Kordia antarctica: one gene and its partner. The protein of the gene in region 2 interacts with the protein of the main gene of each other region in a pairwise test. Links are inferred from orthologs where the notes say so. Each region holds a gene or a part of one and is shown on either strand. Other genes may lie near its edges. The genes, in order: IMCC3317_RS05810 and IMCC3317_RS13880.

Region 1 (3,151 bases), 1.9 Mb from region 2 along the record:
AAACGGAGAACGAGAAATTTCCACACGAAATCAAATTTTATAGAAACAATTCTACCACGTTGGAAAACGTAACCAAATTTACCACAGAACTCATTAAACTTGCTAAAGATCAGTATGGTTCGTATGAAGGTTGGGAAACGTATGTTGTGAAAAAGAAAGGTTAGATTTTTAGACGCGCATAGTATCGCTTCGCTCAATTTAAAAATTTAAAAATTCAATGATTCAAGGTTTTTTATCGACACTGTTTTTTGATTTTAAGAAATAATCTGTAAGTCAGCATGTTCTATTGTAAATAAGTTGATAGCTTTTAAATCATTTATCAAAAAGTTCGACTTTGGAAACTTTGCGCTTGGTATTTTGATAGGTGAATTATTCACACATTAAGTAAACTTTTAAACTGAAATTTTACTCGAATTGAGCTATTTTTTTAATTCAACATTTATAATTTATGATTTTCACCTAACGTCACTTCGAGTGAAATTCTGAAAGAATTTTGTATCGAGAAGTAATTTAAAATTCAACATTCATAATTTAACATTTACAATTTCAACTTTTAAAATCGCAATCCAACACCCATATTTACCGTATGAATATTTTCGTTATATCGATTCCCTGAAGTTTCTCCATCCAGCGAAAGCTTTATAAAATCGGCAGAAACTTCCACAAAAAATTTTTCTGTAAGATCATACGCTGCGCCAAAACCATAACTAATTCCACTTTGCGTATCTGTGTAACGATCGCCATTTGGTTGCGTCGTTGGATCCGGATTTCCTAAATTAAAACCAGTGCTTGCCACATTCAAAGAAGTCGTGAAAATGCTGTATCCTAAAGACAAATAAGGTTTTAGTTTTGGAAGACTTTCAATGTTAAATTCGCCAATGATTTCTGGTTTTAGCACAAATGCGCCACCATTTACATCATCTACAAAATTATAATTAAAATAATCTACCGAGAAACCAACTTTTGGAGAAATCAATTTTGTATCCGTAAATTGATATTTAAAATCTAATCCTACTAAACCATCATACGCAAAAACCATAAAATTATCGCCTGTAGATAACGGATAATGCAATCCAATTTCGAATTTACGCTCCGTATTATCTTGCGCTATTCCGAATTGGAAAGTTAGTAAAAGTGTGAAAATGATCAGCTTTTTCATGTTTTTGATTTGGTTTCTAGTTTCTAGTTTCTAGTTTCTAGCAAAATTAAAAAAATTGAAATCGTTCATCTAAATTAAGAAACAGATTGCTTCGTTTCACTCGCAATGACGAATCAATACATTTTTATATTTAAAATTCAGCATCTCGACTGCGCTCGATGTGACACATTTAATATTTATAATTTTCAAAAACTGAAAACCGAGAACTGAGAACTGATCACGGAATCCACTTTTTGTCAAAGTTTGGCTTGCGTTTTTCTAAGAATGCATCTCTACCTTCTTTGGCTTCTTCTGTCATATATGCTAAACGCGTTGCTTCTCCTGCAAATACTTGTTGTCCAACCATTCCGTCGTCAGTTAAATTCATTGCAAATTTCAACATTCTGATGGACATTGGCGATTTTGCTAAGATTTCTTGCGCCCATTCAAAAGCAGTATTTTCCAATTCGTCATGCGGAATTACGGCATTTACCATGCCCATTTCGTATGCTTCTTGCGCTGAGTAGTTTCTTCCCAAGAAAAAGATTTCTCTTGCTTTTTTCTGTCCAACCATTTTTGCCAAATACGCCGAACCATATCCTGCATCAAAACTTGTGACATCGGCATCCGTTTGTTTAAAAATGGCGTGTTCTTTACTTGCAAGTGTCAAATCGCACACAACATGCAAACTGTGTCCGCCACCAACTGCCCAACCAGGCACTACACAAATTACTGCTTTTGGCATGAAGCGAATTAAGCGTTGCACTTCTAAAATGTTTAATCTATGATATCCATCTTGTCCAACATATCCTTGATGTCCACGTGCTTTTTGATCGCCGCCACTACAAAAAGAATAAACTCCATCTTTGGATGATGGACCTTCCGCAGAAAGCAATACAACTCCGATATTCACATCTTCATGCGCATCTCTAAACGCATCCAACAATTCGCTTGTTGTATGTGGACGAAACGCGTTTCGAACATCTGGTCTGTTAAAAGCGATTCGAGCAACGCCATCTGCCTTTTTATACGTAATGTCTTCGTATTCTTTTACCGTTTTCCAGTCAGGTTTACTCATATTTTTTAGTATTTTGCGTAAAAATAAATCATTTTGCACAGTTTACAAGTGATTTTTGAGTCAAATTCTTGTCGTGCTATACACTTTAAACACCTTTATTTCTGATGAAAAAGATACTTTTATTTGCTTTGTTATGTTGTTTTTCAATTGTTGCTTTTGCACAAGATTATCAATTTAAAACTACCGTAGATTTAGAAGCTACGCCCGTAATTAGTCAAGGACGTACAGGAACTTGTTGGAGTTTTTCGGCTTCTTCTTTTTTAGAATCTGAAATTATCCGATTGACGGGAAAACAGATTGATATTTCTGAAATGTATAATGTACGAAATACGTATCCGAAGAAAGCTTGGAATTACGTGATGCGACAGGGAAAAGCACAATTTAGCGAAGGCGCATTGGCACATGATGTGATGAATGCCGTTAAGTCACACGGATTAGTTACAAGTGAAGCGTATTCTGGTTTGAAAGCTTTAGAAACAAATCATAATCATGCAGAAATGGAAGCGGTTTTAAAAGCCATGTTAGATGTGTATATTAAGAATCCTGGAAAGAAACTATCAACTAATTGGAAACCTGCTGTTGAAAGTGTGTTGGATGTTTATTTAGGTGAAAGTCCAAAATGGTTCAATTTTGAAGGAAGAAGATACACGCCTAAATCATTTCAAGAGATGACAAAGATTAATCCTGATGATTATGTGACAATTACTTCATTTACGCATCAACCGTATTATGAACAATTCATTTTAAATATTCCTGATAATTTTTCTAACGGAAGTTTTTATAATGTAACCTTAGACGAATTGGTCGCTGTAACAAGAAATGCTTTAAATACAGGTTATACTGTAGAATTGGATTGCGATGTTTCTGAAACTACATTTTCTGCAAAATATGCGGTTGCTTCAATTCCTGAAGAAGCTGTAAAAGATAAAAAAGAG
Region 2 (3,262 bases):
AGATTTTTTTTCATTGATTCTTTACTATTTTATCGTTCTTACGGCTATAATCTTTCTGTTACAATTGATTTTGGGAGGAAATTTTTCGCGTCAAAAATAATACATCCATCTTTAAAAAAGGGCGTTACATCAATTTTATTGAAACTTTTATGCGCAACTGCCAAAATAATCGCTCTAGTGTCTTTTGAAATCGATGAAACTAGCTCAATATTGTATTCCTTTTTTACTTCGGAAGCATTTACGTTATCGTCAAATACCTCAACCTCAATTCCATATTCGTTGAGTTCATGCACAATGTCAATCACTCGTGTATTTCTAATGTCAGGACAATTCTCCTTAAAAGTGATTCCTAAAATGGTCACTTTTGCACCTTTGATTAGTTTTTCTTGTTTTATCATGAGTTTTACAACGCGTTCTGCGATATATTTCCCCATGTTATCATTTATTGTTCTTCCTGCCAAAATTACTTGCGGAATGTAGCCTACACTTTTTGCTTTGTACGTTAGGTAATACGGATCGACGCCAATGCAATGTCCGCCAACCAAACCTGGCGTAAATGGTAAAAAATTCCATTTTGTGCCTGCGGCTTCTAATACTTCATGCGTATCAATACCTAGTTTGCCAAATATTAATGCCAATTCGTTTACAAACGCAATGTTGATATCGCGCTGAGAATTTTCAATCACTTTTGCGGCTTCTGCTACTTTTATGGACGACGCTTTAAACGTTCCGACAGTAACAATACTTTTGTATAATTTGTCAATAGTTTCTGCAATTTCAGGCGTACTTCCCGAAGTGACTTTGACAATGTTGTTGACTCTGTGTTTTTTGTCGCCTGGGTTTATTCTTTCAGGAGAATATCCACAATAAAAATCTATATTAAATTTTAATTGACTTTTTTCTTCCAGAATTGGTACACAAACTTCTTCTGTACAACCTGGAAAAACGGTAGATTCATAGATTACAATGTCATCTTTTTTCAATACCGAACCGACTAAACGTGAAGCTGATTCTAGCGGGTTTAAATCTGGGAATTTTTGCGCTGTAATTGGTGTTGGAACCGTGATAATATATACGTTCGCTTTCGCGATTTCTTCCGCTTCGTTCGTATACTGCAAACTTGAAGCTTCTTGCAATTCTTCCGAAGTTACTTCAAGTGTGTGATCTTTTCCTTGCTGTAATTCTTGAATTCTGTTTTTATTGATGTCAAATCCAATGACTTGAAACCCTTTTTTACTGAATTCAACAGCCAAAGGCAATCCAACATATCCTAAACCTATTATGGAGATTACCTTATTTTTCATTTGCTACAGCTTGTTTTTTAAAAAAGTCATATGTAATTGCCAAACCTTCACGTATTTTATATGTAGGATTGTATTTTAAAAGTGTTTTTGCTTTTGTAATGTCTGCTAATGAATCTCTTACATCGCCAATTCGGTTTTCTCCATGAGAAGCTTCAACTGTACTTTGCGTAAGTTCTTTGATGTTATTCCACAAATCGTTTACACTGATCCGATCTCCAACTGCAACATTGAAAACTTCATGCTGATTGATTTCTGCAAATAACGATTTCATATTCGCTTGCACTACATTTTCGACAAAAGTAAAGTCTCTCGTTTGATTTCCATCACCGTTGATAGTTACTTTTGTATTATGTATTCCTGCATTGAAAAATAACGGAATTACTGCCGCATAAGCGCCTTTTACATTTTGTTTTGGTCCAAAAACGTTGAAATAACGCAATCCGACGGAATGAAAATTGAAGTGTTTTGAGATATTGTCAGCGTATAATTCGTTTACATATTTTGTAATTGCGTACGGAGATAATGGATTTCCGATAATTTCTTCTTGTTTTGGCAATGCTTTACTATCGCCATACGTACTTGAAGAAGCTGCATAAACCATTCGTTTAACGCCTGCATCACGTGAAGCTATTAATATGTTTAGAAAACCAGAAATGTTTACTGCATTTGTAGAAATTGGATCGTCAAATGATCGTGGAACAGAACCCAATGCCGCTTGGTGCAATACGTAGTCTATTCCGTTTACTGCTTTTTTGCAGGTTTCTACGTCTCTAATATCGCCAAGAATGAATTCGAAATTTGGGTTTGATTCAAATTCCGCTAAGTTGTGTTTAAAACCTGTTGCCAAATTGTCTAATACACGTACTTTTTTAGCCTTGTGTTTTAGCAAATATTCAACTAAATTAGAACCAATAAATCCTGCGCCTCCAGTGATTAGGAAACTGTGCTGTTCTAATTGCTCTTGATGATATGCTTTTTGGTACATGTTGCTATTATTGGCTGCAAAACTAGCCATAAATTTTAACACTAGGAAATAAATGAGTTTTATGGGGAAATACCCTTTTATTCAAGGGTAAAATCACCCTTTTTATTTAACGTGAGTTCGACATAAGTTTACTTAAGTAAAATTTTGAACATATTTTCATAATAAGTGCTAAGTATTTGATTTTTATTTTTTTATTTTCGTTTTCTTTGTGCGCACAAAGAAAAGAAACAAAAGAAAGTGCGCTTTTCCAGAGGTATTTTTAGTTTTTCTTTTTGGGAAAAACTAAAACCGCATGAATTTTTCTAAATTTTCTCCAAGGATTCGAAAATTCTTAACGAAAAATTCCTGCTATACTGCGGAAAAGACAAATAAATACTCTGAATTTTATATCGAACTCAGGTTATTTATGTTACTTTTCGAACAATAAACCACGGATTTAGTAGATTTTCCTTGTTGTATTTTAGCGGTTTCTGGGTTTCTAATGAATAGACCTCTACTCCGACAGCATTGCAAATGGCGTGTCCTGCCGCAGTGTCCCATTCCATTGTTGGAGCGTACCGCGGATAATACGAAGCTTTTCCTTCCGCCACCAAACAGAATTTTAAGGAACTTCCTGCTTTGATGAGTTCAACTTGTTTTTGTTCGCCTTCATGTTTTGCAATTAAGTCGAGTACTTGCTGGTTTGTGTATGAGCGACTTGACGTAATTGTAACAACATCACTTTCAGAAGCTGGAACTATTTCAACTGCATTTTCCAACATGTCAGTTGAAATGTTGTGTTCGGCTAACTCTATTTTAAACGCTTTTTGTTCCGAGACAACTGCATAATACAACGTTTTTTGTGCAGGAATATAGATAACGCCTAAGATTGGCTTTCCGTTTTCAATTAATGCAATGTTTACAGTAAATTCGCCATTTCGTTTTATGAATTCTTTGGTTCCGTCTAACGGATCTACAATCCAACATTGATTCC

The links.
Region 1: the proteins of IMCC3317_RS13880 (region 2) and IMCC3317_RS05810 interact in binary tests that used the Escherichia coli proteins (3 or more experiments, as listed by UniProt). The link is inferred for Kordia antarctica from one-to-one orthologs.

The regions. Positions count from the first base shown.
Region 1 is NZ_CP019288.1:1,432,833-1,435,983, forward strand. The notes cover bases 297-3,109. They hold IMCC3317_RS05810 (1,4-dihydroxy-2-naphthoyl-CoA synthase), read right to left. Parts: upstream 2,217-3,109; coding sequence 1,377-2,216; downstream 297-1,376. Other genes in these bases: IMCC3317_RS05805 (outer membrane beta-barrel protein), read right to left, coding at 554-1,159; IMCC3317_RS05815 (C1 family peptidase), read left to right, coding at 2,321-3,109. Also shown: IMCC3317_RS05800 (DUF695 domain-containing protein), read left to right, coding at 1-164; more of IMCC3317_RS05815, read left to right, coding at 3,110-3,151. UniProt on the Escherichia coli protein: Converts o-succinylbenzoyl-CoA (OSB-CoA) to 1,4-dihydroxy-2-naphthoyl-CoA (DHNA-CoA).
Region 2 is NZ_CP019288.1:3,343,066-3,346,327, forward strand. The notes cover bases 292-3,215. They hold IMCC3317_RS13880 (SDR family oxidoreductase), read right to left. Parts: upstream 2,290-3,215; coding sequence 1,294-2,289; downstream 292-1,293. Other genes in these bases: IMCC3317_RS13875 (nucleotide sugar dehydrogenase), read right to left, coding at 292-1,304; cysQ (3'(2'),5'-bisphosphate nucleotidase CysQ), read right to left, coding at 2,694-3,215. Also shown: wecB (non-hydrolyzing UDP-N-acetylglucosamine 2-epimerase), read right to left, coding at 1-14; more of IMCC3317_RS13875, read right to left, coding at 45-291; more of cysQ, read right to left, coding at 3,216-3,262. UniProt on the Escherichia coli protein: Catalyzes the interconversion between ADP-D-glycero-beta-D-manno-heptose and ADP-L-glycero-beta-D-manno-heptose via an epimerization at carbon 6 of the heptose.